3 regions of the Bacillus luti genome follow, and region 3 is predicted to be linked to each of the others. Evidence: riboswitches for the same ligand, from Rfam matches in the RefSeq annotation. Region 3 holds a riboswitch; each other region holds the start of a gene.
What was found. Region 3 has a riboswitch for S-adenosylmethionine ahead of EUC40_RS22500 (MetQ/NlpA family ABC transporter substrate-binding protein). Riboswitches for the same ligand answer to the same signal wherever they lie in the genome.

Region 1 (4,983 bases), 500 kb from region 3:
TAGTCGTAAAAATTGAATGCCAACTTCAGCGCGTTCTTTGAAGTTTGGATCGCCCTTATATTTATCAACAAACTCCGCAGTTAAAGCAACACGATCAATTTGTCCTGAATCATATAAGTTCACTTCTGTAGACTTATCTTTAACGACATTGAAGTTGATTTCTTCTAATTTTACCGTTTTAGCATCCCAATAGTTAGGATTCTTCTTCAATTGGAAGCTTTGCTCGTGTTTCCAGTTATCTAATGTGAAAGCACCGTTGTAAATTAAATGATTTGTTTCTAAACCGTATTTATCACCTTGAGATTTTAAGTACGCTTCATTAACTGGTAAGAATGTCGAGAATGTCGTTAAGCTTAAGAAGTAGGGAACAGGACGGTCTAGTTGTACTTCTAACGTTTTATCATCAAGAGCTTTAACTCCTAGTTGATCAATTGGCAATTGTTTTTGGTTTATTTGTTTCGCATTCTGTATATCGAAGAATAAGAATGCATATTCAGCTGCTGTATCAGGATTTACGGCACGTTGCCAAGCGAAGACGAAGTCTTTTGCTGTAACAGGAGTACCGTTTGACCATTTTGAATCACGCAGGTGGAATGTATATTTTGTCTTATCGGGACTAACGTCAACCGACTCAGCAACACCAGGAATCGGTGTGTTATCTTCTCCCATTGCATATAACCCTTCAAAAACATTGCGCATTACGTTCATGGATTCCCCATCCGTTGCTTTTGCAACATCCATTGTTGGAATTTCTGAAGCGAATGATAAGTTAATTGCCTGTTTATCAGGTGCTTTATCATTTGCTTTCGCTCCGCTTGCATTATCTTTATTTCCCCCGCAAGCAGTTAGTAGTAGACTTGCTCCTAAAACAGATGCAACAACAGGTACGACTTTTTTCTTCATTGTTCTTTCCTCCCTAAATGTGTTGTTCGTAACGTCATAATGTCCATGTCTTGAAGTAGCTATAGAAGGAGATAAAACCTATTATGAATATTTGTTTATAGGTAATCAGGTGTTCTATATGTATATACATGTTGAACTATAATCTATCGTTATATGTTTCAACATAGAGACATTATATTTTGATGGTGAAATATTTCGTTTCTTTGATTATTTAGAATATTAACACTGGAAAGAACTATATGTCAATAATAAAAACAGAATGTTAATTTCTTGAAATAATATATTAAAAAAGTAGATTCCCATGTATTAAGGAACCTACTTTTAATACGTTTTGTGAAAAAATAATTAATATGGTGGAATAACGTTGGTCAAAGTTACAATTTATTTTTCAATTTTTGCCCATTTGAAGTTTAATTGACCTGCAAAGTCTACTTGCACAATTCCTTTCACATAAGAACGTTCTAAATAAGATTCTCCCTTTTGATAAAGAGGAGCGATAACAGAGTCTTTAAATAATATTTTCTCGGATGCTAGTAATGCTTCCCAGCGAGCTTTTTCATCACCAGCTAAAGTTGTTTTCACTTTTGCTATTGTTTCATCGAACTCCTTATTAGAGTAATGATCTAAGTTATAAGGGTTATTCGTTGTAAATAGCTCAAGGAATGTAATTGGATCCGCAAAGTCAGGGCTCCAGCCATCAATACCGATTTCGTAGTCACCTTTTAATAAAAGCGAAACTTATTGCTTACGCGGTTGCGGTTTTATATTTACTGTTAAGCCATCTAAATTCTTTTCTAGTTGTCCTTTTAAGAATTCACCAGTTTTCTTCTCAAGGTCACCATCACTTGTTAATAATTCTAACGTTATTTTTTCAGATCCAAGTTCTTGTTTTGCTTTTTTCCATAATTCTTGTGCCGATTTTGTATCAACCTTTGTTAAATCGCTGTTTGCAACGCGGAAGTCTGTTCCGTCAGGTCCTTTTGCAAAGTTTTTTGGAACGAGACTAAAGGTTGGTGTAGAGCCATCATTTAATAACGTATTTACAAAGGATTTTCGATCGATCGTTTGATCAATTGCTTGGCGTGCAGAAACGTTTTGCAGCACTTTGTTTTGCTGATTCATACGTAAAAATTGTACGCCTACGTTCGGACGTTCTTTAAAGTTACCATCCTTTTTATATTTATCAACGAAATCAGACGTTAATTTTATACGGTCTAATTGTTTAGATTCAAATAAATTTACTTCTGTTGATTTTTCTTTCACGACGTTAAAATTGATTTCTTCTAGTTTGACAGCATCTTTATCCCAATAGGTAGGGTTTTTCTTGAATTTAAAGCTTTGTTCGTGCTTCCAATCGCTTAGTGTAAAAGCTCCGTTGTACAAGATTGTATTATCTTCTAAAGCGTACTTATCACCTTGTGCTTTAAAGAATTCCTCGTTAATTGGTAGAAATGTTGGGAACGCTGTTAAGCTAATAAAATACGGAACAGGACGCTCTAATTCTACCTCAAACGTATGGTCATCAATTGCTTTTACACCAAGTTGATCGGCTGGAAGCTCTTTGTTGTTAATCTTTGTTGCATTTTTAATATCAAAGAATAGAAATGCATATTCAGAGGCTGTTGCTGGATCGACAGCTCTTTGCCAAGCGAAGACAAAATCTTTCGCGGTAACAGGAGTACCGTTTGACCATTTTGAATCTCGTAAATGGAATGTGTATTTCGTTTTATCGCTATTTACTTCATGAGATTTTGCAACGCCAGGGACAGGTTTGTTACCTTCACCAAGATTATACAAACCTTCAAATACGTTTCTCATTACTTGACCAGAATCAGTATCTGTAGCTCGAGCTGTATCCATTGTTCGTATTTCAGTAGGTGAAGATAAGTTTAAAACCTGTTTACTAGGTGCCTCGTCTTTTGCATTTGCTCCGCTTGCTTCGTTTTTATAACTACCGCAACCAGTTAATAAAATACTTACTCCTACAACTGATGCAATACCGGGTACAAACTTCTTTTTCATTTGATTTTCCTCCTAAATAATTAAGTTTGGATGATGATGAGGGAAATGAAAAATAAAAAATCCCTCTTTTCATATTGAGAAAGAGGGATTTTTACGTACAAGTTATGCACCCGTATATAAACGAATTCCCTCATTCTATCTTTCAAGCCATAAAGCTTGCAGGAAGTGGCACAGTATTCAAAATGAACCTGTTGCCGAGGTTTCAAAGGGCCAGTCCCTCCACCTCTCTTGATACAATGAGTAAACGAATAAATTTTATTAATTTTTGTGTTTCTTTGATAATTCAAAATCTTACACCTTGGATAATGAAGTGTCAACCTAATGAAATATAGTTTAAATTTTCAGTTTTCTTTAACGAAAAAACCACTGCATATGGCAGTGGTTTTTCTACTAGAAGTTAAAGTTATCTGGATCTGGACCAACGCGACGATCTTCATTGAGTGCTTGAATTGCTTTCATGTCATCAGCGCTTAATTCAAAATCGAATATATTTGCATTTTCAATAATGCGATGTTCTTTAATAGATTTAGGGATTGTTACAACTTCGTTTTGTAAATCCCAGCGTAAAATAATTTGCGCAGTTGATTTATTATATTTTGTCGCAATTTCTTGTAACGTTGGATTATCAAGTAGTTGTCCTTGCATTAATGGTGACCAAGCTTCAAGTTGGATGTTATGTTCTTTACAGAAAGTGTGTAATTCTTCTTGAGCTAAACGTGGATGGTATTCTACTTGGTTAACCATTGGTTTAATTTCAGCGATTTCAAATACATCTTGCAAATGGTGAATGTGGAAATTACTCACACCAATAGCGCGAACACGGCCGTCTTTATAAAGCTTTTCTAACGCTTTCCATGATTCAGTATATTTTCCTTTTACAGGCCAATGTACTAAATATAAATCTAAATATTCTAGACCTAATTTTTCTAATGTAGTTTCAAATGCTTGAAGTGTTGTTTCATAGCCTTGATCGCTATTCCACACTTTTGATGTAATGAATAATTCTTCACGTGAAACACCTGATTCACGGATCGCTTGTCCAACGCCTTCTTCGTTTTGATAGATTGCAGCAGTATCGATGCTACGGTAGCCATTTTTAATTGCTGCTTTTACAGAATCAATTACTTCTGAACCATCTTCTACTTTAAAAACACCTAAACCGAACCAAGGCATTTTTACACCGTTATGTAATGTTGTATAGTCTTTTAAACTTGTTAAACTCATATTATTTCCCCCTAGCTTTTTTGTTTGTTGCTTCTACTGCTTTTTGAATTGCTTCTGAAAAATTATACTCATATAAAGTTTTGAGACCTTCAGCTGTGGAACCACCTGGTGTTGTTACTTGTTCGCGGAGGTTAGCTGGATCTTGCGTTTGTTCAAGCATAGAAGCAGAGCCAGAAATCATTTGAATGACGAGATGTTTTGCAGTTGCCTCATCGACTCCATAACTTATTGTTGCTTCAATTAAGCTTTCGGCAAAGTAATAAAGGAAGGCTGGTGCACTTCCAGTAACTGCAGTAAGTTGATGCACTTCTTCCTCAGTGCAAAGTTGCGAAGTACCAATTCCTCTTAAAAGCAGTTGCAGGGTTTCTTGATGCATCTCGGTTACTGATTGTCCCATTGTATATAAGGAGATAGACTTTCCAATTTCAGCAGCTGTATTTGGCATAATCCAAGCAACAGGCGTCCCCCCGGGAAGTCTCGCTTCTAAATAAGATGGACCAATGCCAGCAGCTACCGTTACGACAAGTTGATTCGATAGTAACGGAGATAACTCTGCTAATAATTCTTCATGTGCAGAAGGTGGCATTGCTAAAACAATCGTATCAACAGATGTAACATGATGCTTCCAATCGGTTGTAATAGACACATCATATTGCCCTTGTAATTGTTCTAATTTTGCTACGTTGCTTCGGTTGGAAATGATAATTTCTTCGATGTATTCTTTACTTGTTTTCAGTAATCCGGAAAATATAGCTTCTGCCATACGACCAGCACCAATAAATAAAATTCGATGTTTAGTTAGCATATCCTTTATTCCTTTCTGATGAGAATATG
Region 2 (4,983 bases), 2.1 Mb from region 3:
TATTACAAGTACAAGAAATTGCTGATTATGCTATATTCTTAGCGAGCGAAAAAGCTAAAGGTATAACTGGCCAAGCTGTCGTTATCGATGGTGGTTATACTGCTCAATAAAAAATAAAGTTTGCTCACGAAGAGCAAACTTTATTTTTTATCACGAGGATCGTCGTACTTTAGTAATTGCTGTGGCAGTTTCTCTATTGCAACAGTTATCCCATCTAATTTACTTTCAATTCGATGGAGTAAATATAATGTTACAACAATCGGAAACCCTACATTACCTATCATCTTGATCCACTCTTCCATCTTTTTCTCCCCCTTTCATTATATAAATAAGAGAGACTAGTCAATTTAGGCATAAAAAAAACAAGCTATTATATATTAGCTTGTTTTTCAAACAATGATGCAATTTCTCTCTTATAATCTCCACGTATAATACCTTTCTCAGTAATAATACCTGTAATTAATTCATTCGGCGTTACATCAAATGCAGGATTATAAACATCAACTCCAATTGGTGCTACTTGTTTCCCAAAGATTTTCGTAACTTCTGTTTCATCTCTCTCTTCAATAACAATTTCAGTTCCAGTTTCTTTCTTAATATCAAATGTAGATAACGGAGCTGCAACATAAAATGGGATATCGAAATACTTTGCTAATATAGCTAAATTCATTGTTCCGATTTTATTTGCGGTATCTCCATTTGCCACAATTCGATCTGCTCCTACGATAATCGCATTAATTTCTTTCGTACGGATTGCATGAGCTGCCGTATTATCTGTAATAAGCGTTACATCAATTTCCGCTTGCTTCAACTCCCAAGTCGTTAAACGTCCACCTTGTAAAACGGGTCTCGTTTCACACGCATACGCATGTAAACGTACACCTTTTTCTTTCCCAATATAAAACGGTGCTAATGCAGTACCATATCTAGCAGTTGCGATACTTCCAGCGTTACAAATTGTTAAAATGTTATCACCGTCTGTAAAACATGTTAACGCATATTCCCCAATGCTCCGGCATACCGCTTCATCTTCTTGCTGAATGAGAAGTGCTTCTTCTTCTAATATTTTTTGCGCTTCTTTTATTGTAGTAATCTCTCGAATAGATTCTCTCATACGATCGATTGCCCAAAATAAATTCACTGCCGTCGGGCGTGATGTTCCTAAATAATTACAATCTCTATTAAATTTCTTTTGAAATTCTTCCAAATGCATAGTGTTATATTTTTTTGATGCAAGCGCCAAGCCAAATGCAGCTACAATTCCAATTGCAGGTGCTCCGCGTACTTCTAGCATTACAATACTTTTCCAAACCTCTTCAATCGTCGTTAACGTTTTGTATTCTGTGCTATGCGGCAACTTTGTTTGATTTAATACTGCAATTGCATCACCTTTCCAACTGACAGATCTCGGAATAGTAACAATTGTACTCATGCTTTTACTCCTCCAGAAACTGTCTGCTGAAATAATGTTCGAAACAGTTGAATATCAGCGCTCTTAGATTCATATTTTATTAGTTCTTTACCTAAGGATAGCGCTTGTTTCTTAGCTTGAATTCTCGTTTCTTTATTTGCTATTTCATCTAAATCAGCTACATGTGCTAAGCCAATTGTTCTTCGGATAATCTCACATCCTGCAAATCCGACAGCATCAGTAAAGATATTTTGCAAAATAATCGGTATCCACTGTTTTTCTTTCGTATATGCTTCTACGCCTTCTCCAATCCATAACTTCGTAAAAGTTTCTACAAAATAACTCCATGTCTTTTCTATATGGAAAAATAGTACACTTCTCTTTTCTTCTTCTCTAGATAGAGCATTTACTAATAAATTTGCAATAAATTGACCAATGTCAAATCCAAATGGACCGTATGTTGCAAATTCTGGATCAATCACTTTCGTCTCAGAAGGTGATGAAAAAATACTACCAGTATGTAAATCACCATGAATAAGCGCTTCTTTTCTCGTTAAAAATTTATATTTATATTGCGCTACTTTTAGTTTTAAAGTTTTATCACTCCAAAGTTCATCAACAGTTAGTTGTAACTCCGGCTCATAATCATTTGTATCGTAATGGCCAAACGGATCTGTAAACACTAAATCTTCTGTAATTTTACAAAGGTCTGGATTTACAAATGCACCTTCTAGTATCCTTTTTTCTTCTGACTCTAACCCGAAATCTGAAGTATAAAACAAAACATTTGCTAGAAAACGACCAATATGTTGGGATAAAAGTGGATACTCCTCTCCATCTATTAATCCTTTTCTTGTAATTGTTAGCCGTGATAAATCTTCTATGACTGTTACCGCTAATTCTTCATCATGACTATACACTACCGGCACATATTCAGGCACATACTTCGCAAAAATTTGCAGTGCCTTACTTTCAATCGTTGCTCTTTTTATAGACAATGGCCAGCTCTCACCAACTACTTTCGCATATGGCAACGCTTGTTTTATTATAATCGACTTCACTCCATCATCTAATTTGAACACGTAATTTAAATTTCCATCTCCAATTTCATGACAAACTACATTCGCTTTCTTTTCAAAATAGCCATGTTCTTTCGCATATTGTACAGCAGTTACTTCTGTTAATGAATAATATCCCATCGTTTTCTCCCCCTTTTTTAATTCAGAGGTTTTTCTAGCATAAGAAAAACCTCTTTCCACAAAGAAAGAGGTTTGAAGTTTATCTTCTCCCCTCTTATCTACCAGAAAGTATACTTTCTGCTGGAATTAGCACCGTGCCTTTTGGCGTCGTAAATATACGCCCCATTTCACAATGGTATTACGGTCGGTTGCTGGGCTTCATCGGGCCAAATCCCTCCACCTGCTCTTGATAAGAGTTGTATAATTTTTTGAATTTTTAACTTTATGTTGAAGACTATACCAAGAATAAAAATCACTTGTCAATATTTTATTTATATAATTCTGGACGACGATCCGCAAAAACTGGAATCCCTTTACGAACCTCTTGAATTTTCTCGAATGTAAGCTCTCCAAACAAAATGGATTCCTCTTGATTTGCCTCTACCACAACTTCACCCCAAGGATCCACAATTAAAGAATGACCTGCAAATTCATTATTCGGATCTTTTCCTGCCCGATTACACGCAACAACATAACATTGGTTTTCAACTGCTCTTGCTTGCAGCAGCAAGCGCCAATGTGCTAAACGTACTAATGGCCATTCTGCTACAACAAATAAAACTTCTGCCCCTCGAACAGTATGAACGCGCATCCACTCTGGAAAACGAATATCATAACAAATTGTGCCGGCGCATTCTACATCATCTAGCTTAAATTCGCCTGTACTATTTCCAGCGACTAAATATTTATGTTCATCCATCAGCTGAAATAAATGCACTTTACTATATTCATTGACTAGATCTCCTTCTTTGTTTACAACATACATTGTATTTGTAACACCTTGTTCTGTTTGCTTCGCTATGGAACCACCAACAATATGTACCCCATATTGTTTCGACCATTTTTTCAACGTTTCTTTCGTTTCTACTCCGTCCTTATCTGCAATTTCAGAAAGTCTCGTTAAATCATATCCTGTCGTCCATAGTTCTGGTAAGACGATAACATCTGGTCTTTCCTTCATCGCTTCACTTATTTTATTTTTAGCGTTTTCAATATTTTTTTCTACATCTCCAAAGACAATATCCATTTGAATACATGCGACTTTCATTTTGTCAGCCCCATTCTCATTTTTTTCTTTACAAAATACTGGAAAGATTATATCATTTGTCACTAGAATTGTAACAACTTTCAAAAGAGGTGGAAAGTATGAAATTATTTCAACCTTCTGAGATAGTAACATCATTGCCTACACAATTTTTCGCTTCACTTGTTGCAAAAGTTAACAAGGTCGTTGCAGCTGGTCACGATGTTATTAATCTAGGTCAAGGTAATCCAGATCAACCAACCCCGCAGCATATCGTAAAAGCTTTACAAGATGCTGCAGAAAAGACCATTCATCATAAATATCCGCCATTTCGCGGACACGAGAGCTTAAAAGAAGCCGTGGCAACATTCTATCAACGTGAATATGATGTAGTAGTAAATCCAAAAACTGAAGTTGCTATTTTGTTTGGTGGAAAGGCTGGATTAGTAGAATTACCAATGTGTTTTACAAACCCTGGTGATACTATTCTCGTTCCAGATCCAGGCTATCCAGATTATTTATCAGGAGTTGCTTTAGCAAAAGCACAATTTAAAACAATGCCGCTTATTGCAGAAAATAAATTTTTACCAGATTACACGAAAATTGATGATACTATCGCTGAGCGTGCAAAGTTAATGTTTTTAAACTATCCAAACAATCCTACTGGTGCTACTGCATCAAAAGATTTTTTTGATGAAACCATTCATTTTGCTAATAAACATAATATATTAGTTGTTCATGATTTTGCTTACGGCGCTATTGGGTTTGATGATCAAAAGCCGGTTAGTTTCTTACAAGCAGACGGTGCCAAAGATACAGGAATTGAAATTTATACTTTATCAAAAACTTTCAATATGGCTGGATGGCGTATTGCTTTTGCAGTAGGGAATGAAAGTGTTATCGAAACAATTAACTTATTACAAGATCATATGTATGTTAGTATTTTTGGTGCAGTTCAAGATGCTGCTCGTGAAGCACTATTAAGTTCACAGTCTTGTGTAGTAGATCTTGTAAATAGTTACGAATCCCGGAGAAACGCTCTTATTTCAGCTTGTCACTCAATTGGTTGGAATGTAGATATTCCAACCGGATCATTCTTTGCATGGCTTCCTGTACCAGAAGGTTACACATCTGAGCAATTTTCTGATATTTTACTAGAAAAAGCACACGTCGCAGTTGCTCCTGGTATTGGGTTTGGCGAGCACGGCGAAGGGTATGTCCGCGTTGGTCTCTTGCATACAGAAGATAGATTACGAGAAGCCATTAATCGAATTGATAAATTAAATTTTTTCAAAAAGCCATTGACAACA
Region 3 (4,983 bases):
GTAACGCCTAATTCTCTATTGATTTTTTGTAAAAATTGCAAAATAGAAAGTGTTGTTTTCGGATCAAGCGCCGATGTCGGTTCGTCACAAAGTAGTACTTTAGGATTATTTGCTAATGCTCGAGCAATTGCTACCCTTTGTTTTTGTCCGCCACTTAGTTGTGAAGGGAAATGATGTGCTTTATCACTTAAACCAACAATCTCTAAACATTCCCTTACACGATTTTCTCTTTCTTCTTTCGAAACTGATTTTAGCTCTAATGGTAAAGCGACATTATCTAATACATTTTTATTATGAAGAAGATGAAAATGCTGAAATATCATACCAATCGATTGTCTTGCCGTTCGCAAATCTTTCTTAGATAAATTTGTTAAATCATTTCCGTTCACAATGATTGCACCTGAATCTGGCTTTTCTAATAAATTCATTGTACGTAACAATGTAGACTTTCCGGCACCACTTAATCCGGCAATCCCGTATATATCATATTCTTCAATTTGCAAAGAGACTGATTTCACCCCGTGAAATAAACCTTCTTTCGTTTGAAAGGTCTTATTTACATCACGTAACGTTATCATTTCACTCACTCCTTTTCACTCGATTTAAAAGCATCTTCCGCCAGTAACGAAAGCGTAACATCATCCATAGGAGGATTGTGCAAACCAGCTCGAACATTCAAATAATAGCGGTGTAATGGATTTGTTTCAGATAAGCTTTTAGCCCCTACAATTCGCATTGATTTATCAACAACTGATATCGCTGTATTTGTCGCAATATATTTTGCTGCTGCCAGTTCCGCTTGTAATGATTGTTTATCTTCTACATCATCATATTTTTTTGCGATTTGATATACAAACGTACGAGCTTGCAAGAGTTCTAGCTCTAACTCTCCTACTAACCTTCTAACATTAGGAAGCAAACTAATCGGATGAGTTAAACTATTCGGTTGATATGATTTTGCAAAATCAATTGCATAATTTCTTGCGGCCTGTGCAATTCCTAAATAGCATGCTGGTATATGAAGTAACCATCCAATTCCTTTTGGTTTCGTCTTTGAATCCTTTATATCAGTTAAACACTTATCAGCAATCTCTACATTTTTTAATACAAGATCATGACTAGCGGTTCCACGCATCGCAACGCTATCCCATGTTTCTTCAATAAAAACGCCTTTTTCATGTCTTGGGATTACAAATTCTCCAATTTCTTCGCGCCCTTCTATGCTGGCTGATATGATGAAATAATCAAGTACAGGAGCCATCGTTGTAAAAGTTTTTCTCCCGTTTATTATCCACTTATCACCTTTTTGAACAGCTAACGTTTCTGGTTTTCCACCACGCGTAGGACTCCCTGTATTTCGCTCTGTTGCAGCTCGGTTAAAAAGAGCACCCTTTTTTACTTCTTCACAAAGCCAGGAAAACATGTCAGGTTTCCACGACCGATTTTCAGCAAGTTCCTTAATAATTCCAAGATGCCACCCAATTGATAAAGCTGTCGCACCATCTCCTTCGGCAATCTTTTCTTGAAATAAAACAAAATCATATAAAGAAATAGACTCTCCTCCAACATCTTTTGGGAGCGTTAGTTTTGTATAGCCAATATCCTGTAAATCTTTCATATTTTCAAAAGGAAAAGAACCAAGCTCACTTAGCTGATGCTCTCTTCCTGCAAACTGTGGAATTAACTCCTTTAACTTCTCTAACACAAGCAGTTGTTTTTCTGTTTCTACATACGAGATTGCCATATTGAAGCCTCCTTTTACTTTAAATAATCAGGTAAAATAAAACCGTTAAACTGTTCTTCAGATTCAATCATTTTTTTAAATTCTGGTGAATGATATGCCTCAATTAAATCTTTAACAAATGCTTTCTCTTTGTCCTCATCACGAACGGTAACGATGATTCGGTGTTGTGATGGTGTTTTTTCTAATTCAAGTGCCTCTTTTAATTTATGTCCTGATGAAATAACAAGATTTCCGTTAATAATACCGTAATCTAAATCCTTCATAGCTCGTGGAATTTGCGGCGATTCAAGTGGAACCAGTTTGAAATTTTTCTTTTTATACGTCACGTCTTTTTCAGAAATCGTTAAAATATTTACATTGTCCTTTAACTTCACCCAACCAATTCCTTCTAAAATTCGTAATGCACGCTCTAAGTTAACAGGATCATTTGGTACTCCTATTTTCATACCATCTTCCAAATCATCTAGTGATTTATGTTTTTCAGAATATACACCTTGAGGTGCTGATGGGACTTGTATTACCCCTTTAATTTTCGCATTATTTTCTTTTGCGTATGATTCCATAAAGGCAGTACTTTGAAATATGTTTGCATCAATATCTTTATTTGTTAACGCTGGATTTGTTTCGTTTGGTGAATTAAACTCAACAATTTTAACTTTATACCCCTTTTTCTCTAAGTACGGCTGTACTGCTTTTTTCACTTGATCACTATACGGACCAGGTGTAAATCCTAAACTAATTTCTTTTTGATTCCCCGTTGATGTTTGTGTGCAACCAGTAATAATAAACAAACTACATACAATACTTACAAGTGCTAAAAATAAACGCTTCATCTCTTTTCCCCTCCTAATAAAAAAACAACCTTACATATAAGAAGGTTGTCGTTTTCCCCTCTTATCTACTCGGAATTAGCACCTTGTCATTTTTCAGGTTGCTGAAGTTTCATTGGGCCGTTCCCTCCACTTCTCTCGATAAGATTATATTGAATTGTTCTTTCTATTGTGTCACTATTCCGATAAAAATACAATGTTTTTTTACGTTTTTTTCCACATGATGTAGAGCAACGCATCCCAATAAAATATATTAATCCTACAGGAAAAAGACTTCTGTATCATTCCAACCTAGTAAGTTATTACACGCACATACACTTTTACCAATTGTTTTACTTTAATAGCAGTAACATTAGTCTATTCATTTTCAATACTATTTTTCCCAAAAAAAGAAAGGTGTTTTCCGAAATAGGAAAACACCTTTTACTTATTTCTTCTTATTTAAAACACTACTCACGATAACACCAATACAAGCACCTATAATAGCTGGAACAATCCACCCAACACCTTCTGTATAAAAAGGAATGTATTTCAATACTGACGTCCACTCATTCATCATTACATTTTTATTAAAAATATCAATTGCACTAAATACCGCTACAGCCCCAACGGTTACTGTATATACGTATACATACTTTCCAATATACTGATGGAATAACCCTAAAATAATAAGCGTTAATGCAACTGGATAAATAAATCCAAGGATCGGTACTGATACTTTTAAAATTTGCGTTAATCCTAAATTCGCTAAGAGCATACTAACAAAACTTAGTATAAACGCCCAAATTTTATAAGATACTTTCGGGAATGCACTTGCGAAAAATTGACTACAAGATGTAACGAGTCCGATTGAAACACATAAACATGCGATAGTAAAAATAAGACCTAATAAAACGACTCCGCCTTGTCCAAATAATACCGTCATAACTTGTGATAACACTTTCGCGCCATTATCAAACGTACCTAATGAACCACTAATTGAACCAACATACCCAAGGATGACATAAATAATAGATAATAAAAGACCTGCTCCAATACCAGCAATACTCATATATTTCGCTAAACCTTTATCATCTTCAATACCTTTTGCACGCAGCGCATTGGCAATCACAATACCAAAGATTAAAGCCGCTAGCGCATCCATCGTTAAATATCCGTCTAAAAACCCTTGGAACATAGGAGCTTGTCCATAGTTTCCAGCAGGTTCTTTCACACTACCTACTGATGTAAACATGCTTTTTATAAAGATAAGAGCAATCATACCTAATAATAACGGTGTTAAAACCTTTCCGAACAACCCCATTAATTTAGACGGTGATAAACTTAACCAGTACACAATACTAAAGAAAATAACCGTGTAGCATAATAAAACTACGCTTCCCGCTTCTGGGAAGAACTGACCTGGCCCCATTTCAAAAGCTAAACTTCCTGCACGTGGGATACCAAGACCTGGTCCAATAAATACATACACGATACACGGAAAAATAATGGCAAATGAAGAATGAACCCTACCCGCTAACGTTTGAAAACTTCCCGCTTTCGCAATAGCAATAACTCCCAATATAGGAAGACCTGTTGCTGATATAATAAACCCTACTAATGAAATCCACACATGTTCTCCTGCTTCATAACCAAGAAAAGGCGGGAATATAAGATTCCCTGCTCCAAAGAACATTGAGAATAACATAAGACTAATAAGTAAAATTTCTTTTTTCTGTAACAATTTCATTTCTTTCCCCTTCTTTAATTTCATCTTCCATGAAATCAATTTCACATATAAAAAAGTGCAATAATCCGCTTCCTTACAAAGAAAACATAGTCCATAGTCTATCACAAAAGAAACGCTCCTTCTATAGCTATCCCTCTTTTCCAATTTCTTCTGAAAAATCAACCTTTATTGACTTATAATAGTTAATAAGGTAAAATATTAAATGTACAAAATTATTAACTTTGTTTTTGTTTGTGTCAGGAGGAAAATAACATGGAATCAGCGATACAACTAGAAAGAGAACAACAAAGAAAAAAGAAACATCCTCCAGGTTTATACTTACTCTTCTTTACAGAAATGTGGGAAAGATTTAGTTACTATGGATTACGAGGATTATTAACATTATATTTAACGACAGCTTTAGTAAGCGGTGGTCTTGGGTTTAGTCCCGCATGGGCACTCTCTATTTACGGATTTTATACTGGAGCCTGCTATTTCACACCAATGATTGGTGGATACTTAACAGACCGTTTTCTAGGTAAACGAAAAGCGATCACAATTGGTGGTATAACAATGGCAATCGGTAACCTTACACTATTTGCCTTGCAAAACCAATTAGGCTTATACCTCGGATTAGCGCTTATTATTATTGGTAATGGATTCTTCAAACCGAACATCTCTACACTGGTTGGGGAATTATA

Region 1: another riboswitch for S-adenosylmethionine. It lies ahead of EUC40_RS24805 (peptide ABC transporter substrate-binding protein); the one in region 3 lies ahead of EUC40_RS22500 (MetQ/NlpA family ABC transporter substrate-binding protein).
Region 2: another riboswitch for S-adenosylmethionine. It lies ahead of mtnK (S-methyl-5-thioribose kinase); the one in region 3 lies ahead of EUC40_RS22500 (MetQ/NlpA family ABC transporter substrate-binding protein).

Annotation. Positions count from the first base shown of each region.
Region 1 covers NZ_CP040336.1:4,923,740-4,928,722, reverse strand. The annotation lists gene EUC40_RS24810 (peptide ABC transporter substrate-binding protein) at 1-903, opposite strand, end outside; partial or broken gene EUC40_RS24805 (peptide ABC transporter substrate-binding protein) at 1,285-2,925, opposite strand; SAM riboswitch class I at 3,058-3,163, opposite strand; gene EUC40_RS24800 (aldo/keto reductase) at 3,316-4,149, opposite strand; gene proC (pyrroline-5-carboxylate reductase) at 4,151-4,954, opposite strand.
Region 2 covers NZ_CP040336.1:1,312,078-1,317,060, reverse strand. The annotation lists gene EUC40_RS06910 (3-hydroxybutyrate dehydrogenase) at 1-110, shown strand, start outside; gene EUC40_RS06905 (YvrJ family protein) at 141-302, opposite strand; gene mtnA (S-methyl-5-thioribose-1-phosphate isomerase) at 371-1,432, opposite strand; gene mtnK (S-methyl-5-thioribose kinase) at 1,429-2,610, opposite strand; SAM riboswitch class I at 2,702-2,846, opposite strand; gene EUC40_RS06890 (carbon-nitrogen family hydrolase) at 2,918-3,781, opposite strand; gene EUC40_RS06885 (pyridoxal phosphate-dependent aminotransferase) at 3,796-4,983, shown strand, end outside.
Region 3 covers NZ_CP040336.1:4,425,148-4,430,130, forward strand. The annotation lists gene EUC40_RS22490 (methionine ABC transporter ATP-binding protein) at 1-578, opposite strand, end outside; gene EUC40_RS22495 (acyl-CoA dehydrogenase family protein) at 584-1,744, opposite strand; gene EUC40_RS22500 (MetQ/NlpA family ABC transporter substrate-binding protein) at 1,759-2,577, opposite strand; SAM riboswitch class I at 2,636-2,722, opposite strand; gene brnQ1 (branched-chain amino acid transport system II carrier protein BrnQ1) at 3,002-4,303, opposite strand; gene EUC40_RS22510 (peptide MFS transporter) at 4,556-4,983, shown strand, end outside.